Regions from separate parts of the Micrococcus sp. APC 4021 genome, predicted to be linked through region 2. Evidence: predicted binding sites of a transcription regulator. Region 2 holds the regulator's gene; the other holds the start of a gene.

Region 1 (7,892 bases), on a different contig from region 2:
TCCCCGGGGCGTGGGACCGCACGACGGGCTCCGGTGCGACCGTGGCCGTCATCGACACCGGCATCACCTCCCACCCGGACCTCGACCGCAACGTCGTGCCCGGCTACGACTTCATCTCCGACGGCAGGGCGGCGCGCGACGGCGGGGGCCGCGACTCCAACCCGCGCGACGAGGGCGACTGGTACGCCGCCGGCGAGTGCGGCACCGCCGGTGCCTCCGACTCCTCGTGGCACGGCACCCACGTGGCGGGCACCGTCGCGGCCGTGGCCGACTCCCAGGGTGTCGTCGGCGTGGCCCCGAACGCGAAGATCCAGCCCATCCGCGTGCTCGGCAAGTGCGGCGGTTCGCTGTCCGACATCGCCGACGCGGTCGTGTGGGCCGCCGGCGGCACCGTGGCGGGCGTGCCGGCCAACCCGAACCCGGCGGACGTCATCAACATGTCCCTCGGCGGCTCCGGCACGTGCGGCACCACCTACCAGAACGCGATCAACGCGGCCGTCTCCCGCGGCGTGCCCGTCGTCGTGGCGGCGGGCAACGAGAACCAGCCCGCCGCCAACGTGCGCCCGGCCAACTGCCGGAACACCATCGTGGTGGCCGCCTCCACCTCGCAGGGCGCCCGCGCCTCGTTCTCGAACTACGGCTCCGCCGTGGACGTGACCGCCCCGGGCGCGAACATCATCTCGACCGTGAACAACGGCGCCACCACCCCGACGACGGCCGGCCACGCCGCCTACAACGGCACCTCGATGGCCACCCCGCACGTCGCGGGCCTGGCCGCCCTGCTGCTGGCCGAGCGGCCGAGCCTCACCCCGGCCCAGGTCGAGTCCACCCTCAGGTCCACGGCCCGGTCCATGCCCGTGTCCTGCTCCGCGGGCTGCGGCGCCGGCCTGGCGGACGCCGCCAGGGCGGTCTCCTCCCTCGGTGGCAGCTCCTGACCGGAGCCCGCCCCGGGCGCCGGGACCTCGTTGGTCGCCCAGGGCGGTTTCGAGCCCGGCGCCACGCTGACCGACGCCTGACGTGCTCGTCGGCTCTCGATGGCCGCTCCGCCGTGCGCGGGGTGGCCGTCGCCCGGGTGGACAGGCGGCGCCGCCTGAGGTATCGTTCTTCGAGTTGTCACCCCCATGGGGCGACGCCCGGATCTTTAGCTCAGTTGGTTAGAGCGTTCGCTTCACACGCGAGAGGTCGCTGGTTCGAGTCCAGTAAGATCCACCGCAGCAGGGCCCTCCTCCGGGAGGGCCCTTTCGCGTCCCCGGGCCGCGGTGCCGACGGCCCCGGCGGGGGAGGTGCCGGCGTGGTTGGATGGACGCGTCGGCGGGGCTCGGCCCACCGCCGTGGCGCGTCCAGCGCCCGCACACGGAAGGAGAGGGTGAGCCGCATGGAGCAGGAGGGCACCCAGGAGCCGGCGCGGTTCGACCCCCGCATCGCGGAGCCCCCGGCCGTCCCCACGCTCATCCCCGTGCTGCGCCCGGCCGGCGCCGAGGACGCCGCCGCTGTCGGCGACCTCACGCTCGACCCGGAGGACCCCGGCCTGCTCGACCTCGACCCGGCGGAGTCGGCCCACCCGGCCGCGGTCGCCGTCGAGCCGACGGAGCCGCTGCCGCCCGTGGTCCGCCCCGCCGCCGCCGATCCGGTCTCGGCGCCGGAGCCGCAGCCGGAGGAATCGGCCGAGCCGGAGGCGGAGACGCTGCCGGAGCCGGCCGCGGACGCGCCCCTGACCGAGCCGCCGCTGTCCGAGCAGGTGCCCACCTCCGTCCTGGCGCCCGCGGAGGCCGACGGCGCCCTGCCCGCCCCGGATGTGATCCCCGAGCCGGACATCACCGTCCCGGACCCGGTGGTCCCCGCGGGTCCGCCCGAGAAGCGCGGGCGTCGGCGCGGCCGGCGCTCCCGCGAGGTCTTCGTCGAGAACCTGCCGACGCAGGCGCTCGTGCTGGCCGACCGCCTGCACTCCTCGCCGTACGGGCGCCGCATGCGCTCCACGCTGCAGCAGCGCCGCGCGGAGGCGCAGGCCCTTGAGGCCCGCACGACCCTGGACTTCGCGCTCAAGCTGGGCGAGACGATGTTCAGCTTCGGCGCGGCCTCGCTGGACGTGGAGACCTCGATCATCGTGGCCACGCAGGCCTACGGGATCCTCGAGACCGAGGTGGACCTGACCAACCAGTCCATCTCCCTGAACTACGCGCCCGACTCCTCACGCGGCGAGGCCCCGTTCACCCTCCAGCGGGTGGTCCGCTCGTCCTCGGTGAACTTCGAGGGGCTCGTGGCCGTCCACCGGCTCGTCGAGGAGATCGCCGCGGGCGAGGTGGACCGGGCCGAGGCCCAGCGCCGGCTCGTGGAGATCCGGCATCAGCCCAAGCCGTTCCCCGCCGTCTTCGAGGTCCTCTTCTCCGGCGTGTTCGTGGCCTGCTTCGTGCCGTTCATCGGCGGGACCTGGACGGGCGCGGCCCTGGGCATGGTCTCCACCTGGCTGGTCTTCTGGCTCAAGGTCCAGGCGGACAAGGCGCGCTTCCCGGAGATCTTCTCCACGATGTTCGGGGCGATCACGGCCACGGTGATCGCGCTGATGGCCCACGCCCTCGACCTGCCGGTCAACCCGGCGCTGGTGATCGCCGGCGGCATCATGATGCTCCTGCCCACGGCGAGGTTCGTCACCGCGGTGCAGGACGCCATCCACGGCTTCCCGGTGACCGCCGCGGGCCGCTTCCTCTCCGCGCTGCTCGTGTTCGCCGGGGTGATGGCCGGGATCATGATCGCCGTGGGCATCGGGGATCTCGTGGGATTCGAACAGCTGGACCTGGCCGAGGCGGGGACGCTGAGCTATCCGCCGCTGCTGCTGCTGGGCCTCGTGATGGCCGCGGGCATGGCGGACGCGGTGGTGGAGCAGTCGCGGTGGCCGCAAATCCTGGCCTGCGGTCTCGTGTCCGGGGCCGGCTTCGGCGCGTACCTGGCAGCGCAGCAGATCGGGGTCAGTGACCGGCTGGTGCCCGCGGTCGCCGCGGCGGCGGTCGGGTTCCTCGGCCGCCTGGTGGCCCAGCGGCTCGCGGCCCCGGCGCTCGTGATCGTCCTGCCGTCCATGCTGTTCCTGCTTCCCGGACTCACCATGTTCCGGTCCGTCTACGGGTTCACCGTGGAGACCGGGGCCACGCTGCTGGGCGTCGAGGGACTGTTCAACGCCGCGGTCATCGTCGTGGCGATCGCGGCCGGCGTCGCCTTCGGCAACACCCTGGCCAAGCCGATCACCGACCGGATGGGCACGCTGCTGCCCACCGAACTCGTGATGCACCAGCGCGGCTGACCGGCGGCCCGGCTCAGTCGGGCAGGCGCCAGTCCACCGGGGCCGCGCCGGCCGCCTCGAGGAGCCGGTTCACCCGGCTGAACGGCCGGGAGCCGAAGAACCCGCGGTGGGCGCTCAGGGGCGAGGGATGCGGGGACTCCACGACGCCGGCCCCCGCCGCCGTCAGCAGCGGCGCCATGCGCCGCGCGTCGGCTCCCCACAGCAGCCCCACGAGCGGGGTGCCGCGCGCGCAGAGGGCCCGCACCGCGGCCTCCGTGATCTGCTCCCAGCCGAGGCCGCGGTGGCTGCCGGGTGCGCCGGCCCGCACGCTGAGGGCGCGGTTCAGCAGCAGCACGCCCTGGTCCGTCCACGCGGAGAGGTCGCCGTGGGCGGGCGGGGTGATGCCGAGGTCGTCGTGCAGCTCCCGGTGGATGTTGGCCAGGGAGCGGGGCAGCGGCCGCACGTGGCGGTCCACCGCGAAGCTCAGGCCGATCGGATGGCCCGGCGTCGGGTAGGGGTCCTGGCCCAGCACGAGGACGCGGACGTCCGCGAACGGCTGACGGAACGCCCGCAGGATGTGCTCCGGTGCCGGCAGCACCTGCTCTCCGGCCGCCCGGCGGACCCGCAGCCGCTCTCCGACCTGCTCGAACGCGGCGGCCTGCGGGGCGAGGGCCGCCTCCCAGCCCGGATCCAGGGGCGCGATGAACTCCATGCCCCGAGGGTAGACCGGGTGGGTACAGTGGCCGCCATGTCCCACCCCACGCCCGTCTCGCCCGATCCGGCCCCGGACGAGGGTGCCCGCGCGGGGGCGCGGCGGGACGAGCTGACGGACCTGGAGCGTGCGGTCCTGGACCTGGAGGCCGACACCTGGCGGTACGGCGGGGCCAAGGACCACGCCGTCCGTGAGCGTCTGGGGCTGTCTCCGACCGCCTATTATCAGGTGTTGAACGGACTGCTGGACCGTGAGGCCGCCCTGGCCTACCGACCCCTGCTGGTCACGCGGCTGCTGCGCAAGCGCGGCACCCGCAGCCGGGCCCGGAGGGGACCCGCGGATCCGGCGCCGTCCACGCCCGCTTCCCGCCAGGAGAACTGACCCATGGCCTACCAGCCCGACCGCTTCGACGAGGTCCCCGAGTACACGGACCAGCGCGGCGCGCACCGCGAGTCCTTCGCCGCCGCCGGCGCGACCGCCACGGGCGGGGGTCGCCGCCTGAGCCCGCTGCTCTGGGTGGCCGGCCTCGTCCTGCTCGCCGGCCTGTTCGTGGGCGTCGTCCTGCCGTGGCTCACCGGTGACCGCTCGGAGCCCGTCGCCGCCGAGAGCTCGACGACGGCCCCGGCGGCCGAGACGTCGACGTCGGCGTCGGCGTCGGCGTCGTCCGAGTCCTCCTCGGCGTCCTCCGCGTCGGCGTCGACTGCACCCGCGACCGAGTCCCCCACCCCGTCCGAGGACGCGGCGGAGGCGTCCCGTTCCGCGGCCGCGGCCGAGTCCTCGCGGGCGGCGCAGGAGGCGGCCGCCGCCGAGGCCGCCGAGTCCTCTCGAGCCGCCGCCGAGGCCGCCGAGGCCGCCGAGTCGTCCCGTGCCGCCGCCGCGGCACAGGCGGCGGAGGCCTCGCGTTCCGAGGCCGCCGCGCAGTCCGCAGAGGCGTCTCGGTCGGCGGCGGCCGCCCAGGCGGCGGAGTCCTCGCGCGCCGCCGCGTCCCGTTCGGCCGCCCAGGCGGCGGAGTCCTCGCGCGCCGCCGCGTCCCGTTCGGCCGCCGCGGCGGACGCCTCGCGCTCGCAGTCCGCGGCCGCGTCGAGCTCTCGTGCGGCCGCGCAGTCCGCGGCCGTGCGCGGCACCCACGTCACCGTGTACAACGCGACCCGTACCCAGGGCCTCGCCGCCTCCTACGCGCAGCGGCTCACGAGCGCCGGCTACACCTCGGTGGACGCGAAGAACTGGAGCGGCTACGGCATCCAGTCCTCCACCGTCCTGTACAACGGCTCGGCCAACAAGGCCGCCGCCGAGGCGGTCGGCAAGGAGCTCGGCTTCCCGGTCATGCAGACCCCGAACCTGCAGGTGAACGGCGTCGCGGTGGTCGTCACCGGCTGACCCGCCCGCCGTGCGGCCGTGCCGGACGCGCACCCTTCCCGGCCCCCCGGCGGGGCGCCTCCCGAGGCGTTCTGCCGGGGGCCGTCCGCCGTCCGCGGAAGAGCGGGCTCCCGCACCGCGGACCCTTTGCACTCTCCCGGTGCGAGTGCTCATAATGGGGTTAGCACTCCGAAGGCGCGACTGCCAGCCGTACCCCGGTCGGTCCGGCGCCGTGGAGGAGGACCTGTCCACCGATGAGGCCCCCAGGGGCCGTCCGTCGCGGGCATCGGCGCGGGTCAGCCACCAGAAGTAGGAAGCCGACGTACAGAAAGGACCTGCACATGGCCAAGACCATCGCATTCGACGAAGAGGCCCGCCGCGGCCTGGAGAAGGGCCTGAACACCCTGGCCGACGCCGTGAAGGTGACCCTCGGCCCCCGCGGCCGCAACGTGGTGCTGGAGAAGAAGTGGGGCGCCCCCACCATCACCAACGACGGCGTCTCCATCGCCAAGGAGATCGAGCTCGAGGACCCGTACGAGAAGATCGGCGCGGAGCTCGTCAAGGAGGTCGCCAAGAAGACCGACGACGTCGCCGGCGACGGCACCACCACCGCCACCGTGCTGGCCCAGGCGCTGGTCCGCGAGGGCCTGCGCAACGTGGCCGCGGGCGCCGACCCGCTGTCCCTGAAGCGCGGCATCGAGAAGGCCGTGGAGGCCGTCACCTCTGAGCTGCTCTCCGCCTCCCGCGAGATCGAGACCAAGGACCAGATCGCGGCCACCGCCTCGATCTCCGCCGCGGACAAGCAGATCGGCTCCCTCATCGCCGAGGCCCTGGACAAGGTCGGCAAGGAGGGCGTCATCACCGTCGAGGAGTCCAACACCTTCGGCCTCGAGCTCGAGCTCACCGAGGGCATGCGCTTCGACAAGGGCTACATCTCCGGTTACTTCGTGACCGACGCGGACCGCCAGGAGGCCGTCCTCGAGGATCCCTACATCCTCATCGTCAACTCGAAGATCTCCTCCGTGAAGGACATGGTGGCGATCCTCGAGAAGGTCATGCAGTCGGGCAAGCCGCTGCTGATCATCGCCGAGGACGTCGAGGGCGAGGCCCTGGCCACCCTCGTGGTCAACAAGATCCGCGGCACCTTCAAGTCCGTGGCCGTGAAGGCCCCGGGCTTCGGTGACCGCCGCAAGGCCATGCTCGCCGACATCGCCATCCTCACCGGCGGCCAGGTCATCTCCTCCGAGGTGGGCCTGTCCCTGGAGAACGCCACCCTCGACCTGCTGGGCTCCGCCCGCAAGGTGGTCATCACCAAGGACGAGACCACCATCGTGGAGGGTGCCGGCGACGCCGAGCAGATCGCCGGCCGCGTGGCACAGATCCGCTCCGAGATCGAGAACACCGACTCGGACTACGACCGCGAGAAGCTGCAGGAGCGCCTCGCCAAGCTGGCCGGCGGCGTGGCCGTCATCAAGGCCGGCGCGGCCACCGAGGTGGAGCTCAAGGAGCGCAAGCACCGCATCGAGGACGCCGTGCGCAACGCCAAGGCCGCGGTGGAGGAGGGCATCGTCGCCGGCGGCGGCGTGGCCCTGATCCAGGCCGGCGCCAAGGCGTTCGGCGGCCTGCAGCTCGAGGGCGACGAGGCCACCGGCGCGAACATCGTCAAGGTCGCCATCGAGGCCCCGCTGAAGCAGATCGCCTTCAACGCGGGCCTGGAGCCCGGCGTCGTGGCGGACAAGGTCAAGACCCTCGACGACGGCCACGGCCTGAACGCCGCCACCGGCGAGTACGAGGACCTGCTGGCCGCCGGCATCAACGACCCGGTGAAGGTGACCCGCTCGGCCCTGCAGAACGCCGCGTCCATCGCGGGCCTGTTCCTGACCACCGAGGCCGTCGTCGCGGACAAGCCCGAGAAGGCCGCCGCCGGCGCCGAGGGCATGGACCCGATGGGCGGCATGGGCGGCATGATGTGATCAGCCGCTGAGCCGGCCCGACCCGTTCGGACGCCCAGCCTGCGAGGCCCGTCTCCCCGTCCGGGGAGGCGGGCCTCGCCGCGTTCCGGGCCAGCACCGAGGCGCCCCGCTCAGGCCGACAGCGCGGCTCGTTCCGCCGCCAGATTGCGGCGGGCGGCGGCCTCCCAGCGCGCTCGGCCGGGCGCGGTCCGATACAGCCGCTCGGCGCCCAGCAGGGCGTCCAGCACCGCGCCGCGACCGCGGGCCCAGTCCGCGTCGGACACGTGCGCGTAGTCCCGCCGCACCGCGGCCACGTAGCGGGCGTAGGCCTCGGGGGAGCGGCCGAGGACCTCGAGGTCCGCGTCCGAGAACACCGCCCCGGCCGCGTCGTGCGGGGCCGGGTCGTGGGCGGCGGTGAGCAGCACCAGGCGTGCCACCTCGTCGACGACGTCGGCCGGCACGGCCAGCCGCGGATCGGTGAGCACGTCCCGGGCCAGGGCGGCCGAGTCCGCCTCGTCCTGGCCGGCGGGCGCGGTGGGGTCCCCGGCGTAGACGGCGTCGTGGAACCACGCGGCCAGGCGGACCGCACGCGGATCCGGTC
Region 2 (7,216 bases):
GATCCGCAACTTCTGCATCATCGCCCACATCGACCACGGCAAGTCCACGCTGGCGGACCGCATGCTGCAGGCCACCGGCGTCGTGCAGCCCCGCGACATGAAGGCCCAGTACCTGGACCGCATGGACATCGAGCGTGAGCGCGGCATCACCATCAAGTCCCAGGCCGTGCGCATGCCCTGGTCCGTGGACGGGGTGGACTACGCCCTGAACATGATCGACACCCCCGGGCACGTGGACTTCACCTATGAGGTCTCCCGCTCGCTGGCCGCGTGCGAGGGCGCGATCCTGCTGGTGGACGCCGCCCAGGGCATCGAGGCCCAGACCCTGGCGAACCTCTACCTCGCCATGGAGCACGAGCTGGAGATCATCCCCGTGCTCAACAAGATCGACCTGCCCGCCGCGGATCCGGACCGCTACGCGGCCGAGCTGGCCTCCCTGATCGGCTGCGAGCCCGAGGACGTGCTGCGCGTCTCCGGCAAGACGGGCGTCGGCGTCGAGGAGCTGCTGGACCGCGTGGTCCGCGCCATCCCCGGCCCGGAGGGGGACGCGGACGCCCCGGCCCGCGCGATGATCTTCGACTCCGTGTACGACACCTACCGGGGCGTCGTCACGTACGTGCGCGTCGTGGACGGCCGGCTCTCCCCACGGGAGAAGGTCCGCATGATGTCCACGGGCACCACCTACGAGCTCCTCGAGATCGGCGTCTCCTCCCCGGAGCCCGTGCCCACCAAGGGCCTGGCCGCGGGCGAGGTGGGCTACCTCATCACCGGCGTGAAGGACGTGCGTCAGTCCAAGGTGGGCGACACGGTCACCAACCACGCCCACCCGGCGGAGCAGTCCCTGGGTGGCTACGAGGACCCCAAGCCCATGGTGTTCTCGGGTCTGTACCCCATCGACGGCTCGGACTATCCCGTGCTGCGTGACGCCCTGGACAAGCTCAAGCTCAACGACGCCGCGCTCGTCTACGAGCCGGAGACCTCGGTCGCGCTGGGCTTCGGCTTCCGCGTCGGCTTCCTCGGTCTGCTGCATCTGGAGATCGTGCGCGAGCGCCTCGAGCGCGAGTTCGACCTCGACCTCATCTCCACCGCGCCCAACGTGGTCTACGAGGTCACCCGGGAGGACCGTGAGGTCGTCACCGTGACCAACCCCTCCGAGTTCCCCGAGGGCAAGATCCTCGAGGTGCGCGAGCCCATGGCCTCGGCCACGATCATCGTGCCGGCCGAGTTCATCGGCGCCGTCATGGAGCTGTGCCAGGCCAAGCGCGGCAATCTCAAGGGCATGGACTACCTCTCCGAGGAACGCGTGGAGATCCGCTACTGGATCCCGCTGGCCGAGATCGTGTTCGACTTCTTCGACCAGCTCAAGTCCCGCACCAAGGGGTACGCCTCGCTGGACTGGAAGGCCGACGGCGACCAGGTCGCCGACCTCGTCAAGGTGGACATCCTGCTCCAGGGCGAACAGGTGGACGCGTTCTCCTCGATCACCCACAGGGACAACGCCTACGCGTACGGCGTGATGATGACGGGCAAGCTCAAGGAGCTGATCCCGCGCCAGCAGTACGAGGTGCCGATCCAGGCCGCCATCGGCTCGCGCATCATCGCCCGCGAGAACATCCGCGCGATCCGCAAGGACGTGCTCTCCAAGTGCTACGGCGGCGACATCTCCCGCAAGCGCAAGCTGCTCGAGAAGCAGAAGGAGGGCAAGAAGCGCATGAAGATGGTCGGCCGGGTGGAGGTCCCGCAGGAGGCCTTCATCGCCGCCCTGTCCTCGGACAGCGCCGGCGCCGACCAGGCCGCGAAGAAGTAAGTGCCCGCCCTGCCCCTCGGCGAGCCCGTCCCCGACGACGGCCGGCTGCCGGCCGACGTCGGGCAGCGGGTGCGCGCGGCCGCCCGCGACGGCGCGGCGCGCACCTTCAGCCTGTACGTCCACGTGCCGTTCTGCACGGTGCGCTGCGGCTACTGCGACTTCAACACGTACACGGCCGTCGACCTCGGCCCCGGCGCGGGTCGCGGCGACTACTGGGAGTCGGCGGTCGCGGAGTTGGACTTCGCCGCGGACGTGCTCGCGTCCTCGGACGTGCCCGACCGCCCGCTGCACACGGTGTTCTTCGGCGGCGGCACGCCCACGCTCCTGCCGGCCGCGGACCTCGTGCGCATCCTCCAGGCGGCGGTGGACCGGTTCGGGATCGCGCCCGGCGCGGAGGTGACCACCGAGGCCAACCCGGACACGATCACCCCGGAGTACGCCCGCCAGCTCGCGGCCGGCGGCTTCACCCGCCTCTCCCTGGGCATGCAGTCCGCGGTGCCGCACGTGCTCGCCACGCTCGAGCGCACCCATCGGCCCGAGTCCGTCCCCGCCGCCGTCGCCGCGGCCCGCGAGGCCGGCCTGGAGGTGTCCCTGGACCTGATCTACGGGACCGCGGGGGAGTCCCTCGCCGACTGGCGGGCCACGCTCGAGGCCGCCGTCGCCCTGGCCCCGGACCATGTGAGCGCGTACTCGCTGATCGTGGAGGAGGGCACCAAGCTCGGGGCCCAGGTGGCCCGCGGCGAGGTGGCGGACGTGGACCCCGACGACCAGGCGGACAAGTACCTGCTCGCCGAGGAGCTGCTCGGCGCCGCCGGCTACCGCTGGTACGAGGTGTCCAACTGGGCGCGGGACCCGCGGGGGTCCGGGGTCCACCGTGCGCGGCACAACGTGGCGTACTGGGAGGACCAGGACTGGTGGGGGATCGGCCCGGGCGCGCACTCGCACCTCGCCGGGGTCCGGTTCTGGAACGCCAAGCACCCCGCCGCCTACGCGCAGCGGCTGGCCACAGGGGTCACCCCCGCCGTCGGCCGCGAGCGGCCCGACGCCGACGCGCGGCGCCTCGAGCGCATCATGCTCGCGGTGCGCACGGTGGGCGGGCTCCCGACCGCGGAGCTCGTCTCGGAGACGCCGGGGGAGGCCGTGCGGATCCGCGGGGCGATCGCCGAACTCATCGCCGCGGGCCTGCTGGACGGGCGCGCCGCCGTCGACGGGCGCATCGTCCCCACGCTCGAGGGGCGGCTGCGCAACGACGCGATCGTCCGGGCGCTGGCCGGCTTCTGACCGGCCGGCCCCGGGTCAGCGCAGGATGCGCAGGTTGAACGGGTACCGGAACGGACGGCCCTTGGACACGTGCGAGGCGCCCATCACGCCGTAGACCGCCATGGCGGCCCACGTGAGCGCGCCGAGGATCGCGAAGATCGGGCCGACCACCGGCAGCAGGGACAGGAAGAAGAACAGGAGCGTGATGAGCGTGGGCGGCCCGGAGAAGTTCAGGGCCTCGCGCGACTCCTGCGAGGTGAACGGGCCGCGGTCGCGGTAGAGCAGCCACACGACCAGCGGGCCGAGCACGCCGAACGCCAGACTGAGGTGGGCCAGCGCCGCGCGGTCACGGTCCTGCTTCGCCGTGAGCGGGGCGCCGCGGCCGCCGGCCGAGACGAGCCAGGCGGGCGGGCCGTGGCCGGTGCGGCCGGCGTCGGGCTGCGCGCGGGTGTTCACGAGGGGCTCCTCCTGGATCGCGGGACCCGCGCGCCGGGGACCGGGCGCAGGGCATGGGCCAGCATAGCGCGGGCGGGCGGGGGCCGCGCCGAGATCAGTGCTCGGGTGCGGCGGTGAGGAAGTCGATGAGCTCCTCCACGCGGCCCAGCAGGGACGGCTCGAGGTCCGCGTACGTGGTGACGTGGGAGAGCAGCCGCTTCCACCCCAGCCCCGTGGCCTCCTTGCTCCCGTGCGGCCAGCCCAGTCCCCGCAGGATCCCCGTCTTCCAGTCCTGCCCCTTCGGCACGACGGGCCACGCGGGGATGCCGAGGACGGAGGGCTTGATGACCTGCCAGACGTCCACGTAGGGGTGACCGAGGATGAGCACGTTGCCCGCGGCCCCCGGCACGTGCATGGCCTCGGCCGCGAGGCGCTCCTCCTTGGACCCGGTGACGAGGTGGTCCACGAGGATCCCGAGCCGGCGCCGCGGGCCGGGGGCGAACGCACGGATCGCCCCGGCGAGGTCGTCCACGCCGTGCAGGGGCTCCACGACGATGCCCTCGAGGCGCAGGTCCTCGCCCCACACCTTCTCCACCAGCTCGGCGTCGTGCACGCCCTCCACCCAGATGCGAGAGGCGCGGGCGGTGCGGGCCCGCGCCCCCTCGACCCGTCGCGAGCCGGAGGCGGTGCGGGCCGGCGCCGCCGGGGCCGCGGCGGTCGGGGGGACCAGGGTCACGGGCTCGCCGTCGATCCAGAAGCCGCCGCCGAGGGGGAAGCCGCGGCGCACGCCGCGGCGGTCCTCCAGGACCACCACGTGCACGCCGCCGGAGCGCTCGATGCCGATCACGGCCCCGGTGAACCCGGAGGCCACGTCCTCGACCACCGTGCCGGGGGTGGCGGGCACATCGGGGACGGTCCGGGCGGGGCGGCGCGTCAGGTCGTCGTGGCCCGCGGGGCCCCAGCTGCTCCAGTCCATGGGAGAGCACGGTAGCAACGGGGGCGGGCGATCACCGTGAGCGAAGCCGTGCGGGCCGGTCGGGTCGTCCCCCGGGCCGGACGGTAGCATTGGCACTTGACCCGCCGGAGTGCCAGCCAGGGGCACCTCCGGGGTCGCCCCGGATCCCGACGGACCAGAGGAGGACCGAGATGTCGGAGCAGCCCCGCCGCCTGCAGGTGCTCCAGGCGATCGTGGAGGACTACGTGGCGCTGCGCGAGCCCGTGGGCTCCAAGGCGCTCGTGGAACGGCACGCCCTGGGCGTGTCCTCCGCGACCGTGCGCAACGACATGGCTGCGCTCGAGGAGGAGGGCCTCATCGTGGCCCCGCACACCTCCGCCGGGCGCGTCCCCACGGACAAGGGCTACCGCGTGTTCGTCGACCGCCTCTCCGAGGTGAAGCCGCTGTCCCCGGCCGAGCGCCGGGCCGTGCGGACCCTGCTGGACGCGGAGACGGACACCGAGCACATGATGGAGTCCACGGTGCGCCTCCTGGCCCAGCTGACCCAGCAGGTCGCCGTCGCGCAGTTCCCACACGAGGACGGCTCCACGATCCGCCACCTCGAACTGGTCTCCCTCACGCCCACGCGCCTGCTCGTGGTCCTCATCCTGTCCACGGGACGGGTGGACCAGCGGCACGCCGTGCTGGACCGGCCGGTCGACGAGGCGGAGCTGTCCGTGCTCCGCGGCCTCCTGCTGGACGCCCTGCTGGGGCTCGGTCCGGTGCAGGCGGCCACCGTGGTGGACGACGTCGTCACCCGGGTCCGCCCGGAGCACCGGCCGTCCGCGGCCCTCGTGGCCGCGGCCGTCCAGGACCTGCTCGAGGCCGGCCGGCAGGACCGCATCGTCCTGGCCGGCACCGCCAACCTGGCCCGCTCCCCGGGGGACTTCGGCGCGTCCATCGGGCCGATCCTGGAGGCGCTCGAGGAGCAGGTGGTGCTGCTGCGCCTGCTCACGGAGATGGAGCAGGACGCCCACGGGGTGTCCGTGCGGATCGGCTCCGAGAACGCCGGATCGCTCGCGGACACCTCGGTGGTCGCAGCCGCCTACGGCCCCGGCGCCGTGGCGAAGCTCGGCGTCATCGGACCGACCCGGATGGACTACCCGGGCACCATGGCCGCCGTCCGGGCGATCGCCCGCTATCTCTCCCGCATCCTGACCACCTGACGCGCCACCGCGCGTCCTGGCGGGCCCCGTCCCGCATCGCCCCACGTCCCGCTCTCCCCGAGAGGAATCCCCACCGTGACCGACCACTACGAGACGCTCGGCGTCAGCCGTGACGCCAGCACCGAGGAGATCCGCCGCGCCTACCGCAAGCTCGCGCGCACCCACCACCCGGACGTCAACCCCGACCCGGAGGCGGCCGAGCAGTTCAAGCGCATCTCCCACGCCTACGAGGTGCTCTCGGACGAGGGCCGGCGCCGGGCCTACGACACGACGGGCAATGAGAACGGCCAGGCCGGCTTCCCGGGCGGCTTCGGCGGGGCGGGCGGCTTCGGGGGCTTCGCCGACATCTTCGAGACCTTCATGAACGCCGCCGGCCAGGGCGGCCGCGGCGGCCCCGCCAGCCGCGCCCGCCGCGGCCAGGACGCCCTGGTGACCGCGCGGATCGACCTGCGCGACGCCGTCTTCGGCGGCGAGCAGACGATCGAGCTGGACACGGCCGTACGCTGCGATCGGTGCGAGGGCTCGTGCTGCGAGCCCGGCACCCAGCCGGAGACCTGCCAGACCTGCCACGGCCACGGCATGATCCAGCGCCCCGTGCGGTCGCTGCTGGGCACCGTCATGGCCACCGAGGCCTGCCCCGCCTGCCAGGGGTTCGGCACCGTCATCCCGACGCCCTGCCACGAGTGCGACGGGCAGGGCCGCGTCCGCACCCGGACGCCGCTGACCCTGCGGATCCCCGCGGGCGTGGACGACGGCACCCGCATCCACCTCGCCGGCCGCGGTGAGGCCGGCCCGGGCGGCGGCCCGAACGGGGACCTCTACGTGGAGATCGCGGTCCGCCCGGACGAGACCTTCCGCCGCGAGGGCGACCACCTGGCCACCACCGTGACCGTCCCCATGGCCGCCGCGGCCCTGGGCACCACCGTCACGCTGGACACCCTGGACGGCAAGCAGTCCGTCAGCCTGGACCCGGGCGTGCAGTCCGGCCACGTCGAGGTCCTCCACGGCCTGGGCGTCGGCCGCCTGCGCGGGCAGGGCCGTGGCGACCTCAAGGTGGACGTGGTGGTCACCACGCCCACCGACCTGGACGACGAGCAGCGCCAGCTCCTGGAGCGCCTGGCCGAGGTGCGCGGCGAGGAGGTCGTGCACGGCGCACCCCAGGCCAAGGGCATGTTCGCCCGGCTGCGGGAGAACCTGAGGAACCTGTGACCGCCCCCCTGTTCCACCTCGAACCGGGCACCCTGGCCGGTGCGAGCGCCGGCGCGGAGGTCGTCTTCGGCGGCCCCGAGGCCCGGCACGCCGCCGCGGCCATGCGCCTGGCCCCCGGGGAGGCCGTGCTCCTGGCCGACGGGTCGGGCACGCTCGGCCACGGCACCGTGCTCGCGGCCGCCCCGGACGCGGTGTCCGTGCGGCTGGACACGGTGGCGGAGGAGCCGGCGCCCACCCCGGCGCTCGTGCTCGTCCAGGCCCTCGCCAAGGGCGACCGGGACCTCATGGCGGTCCAGGCCGCCGTCGAGCTCGGCGTGGACGCCGTGGTGCCCTGGGAGGCGGAGC

Evidence for each region. The regulator HrcA, encoded in region 2, represses chaperone genes, less so after heat shock. The targets are predictions, from matches to a motif close to TTNGCACTCGNNNNNNNCGAGTGCNAA.
Region 1: groL (chaperonin GroEL) is a predicted target of HrcA. The motif match lies at 5,521-5,547, and genes of this name have one in related genera.

The regions. Positions count from the first base shown of each region.
Region 1 covers NZ_JASDCZ010000005.1:5,184-13,075, forward strand. The annotation lists gene QL983_RS01070 (S8 family peptidase) at 1-935, shown strand, start outside; tRNA gene QL983_RS01075 (tRNA-Val) at 1,136-1,209, shown strand; gene QL983_RS01080 (threonine/serine exporter family protein) at 1,376-3,292, shown strand; gene QL983_RS01085 (uracil-DNA glycosylase) at 3,306-3,983, opposite strand; gene QL983_RS01090 (DUF3263 domain-containing protein) at 4,020-4,364, shown strand; gene QL983_RS01095 (LytR C-terminal domain-containing protein) at 4,368-5,360, shown strand; gene groL (chaperonin GroEL) at 5,681-7,312, shown strand; gene QL983_RS01105 (DUF4031 domain-containing protein) at 7,423-7,892, opposite strand, start outside.
Region 2 covers NZ_JASDCZ010000024.1:481-7,696, reverse strand. The annotation lists gene lepA (translation elongation factor 4) at 1-1,807, shown strand, start outside; gene hemW (radical SAM family heme chaperone HemW) at 1,808-3,088, shown strand; gene QL983_RS03745 (DUF4870 domain-containing protein) at 3,104-3,523, opposite strand; gene QL983_RS03740 (DUF3097 family protein) at 3,618-4,478, opposite strand; gene hrcA (heat-inducible transcriptional repressor HrcA) at 4,649-5,662, shown strand; gene dnaJ (molecular chaperone DnaJ) at 5,738-6,871, shown strand; gene QL983_RS03725 (16S rRNA (uracil(1498)-N(3))-methyltransferase) at 6,868-7,216, shown strand, end outside.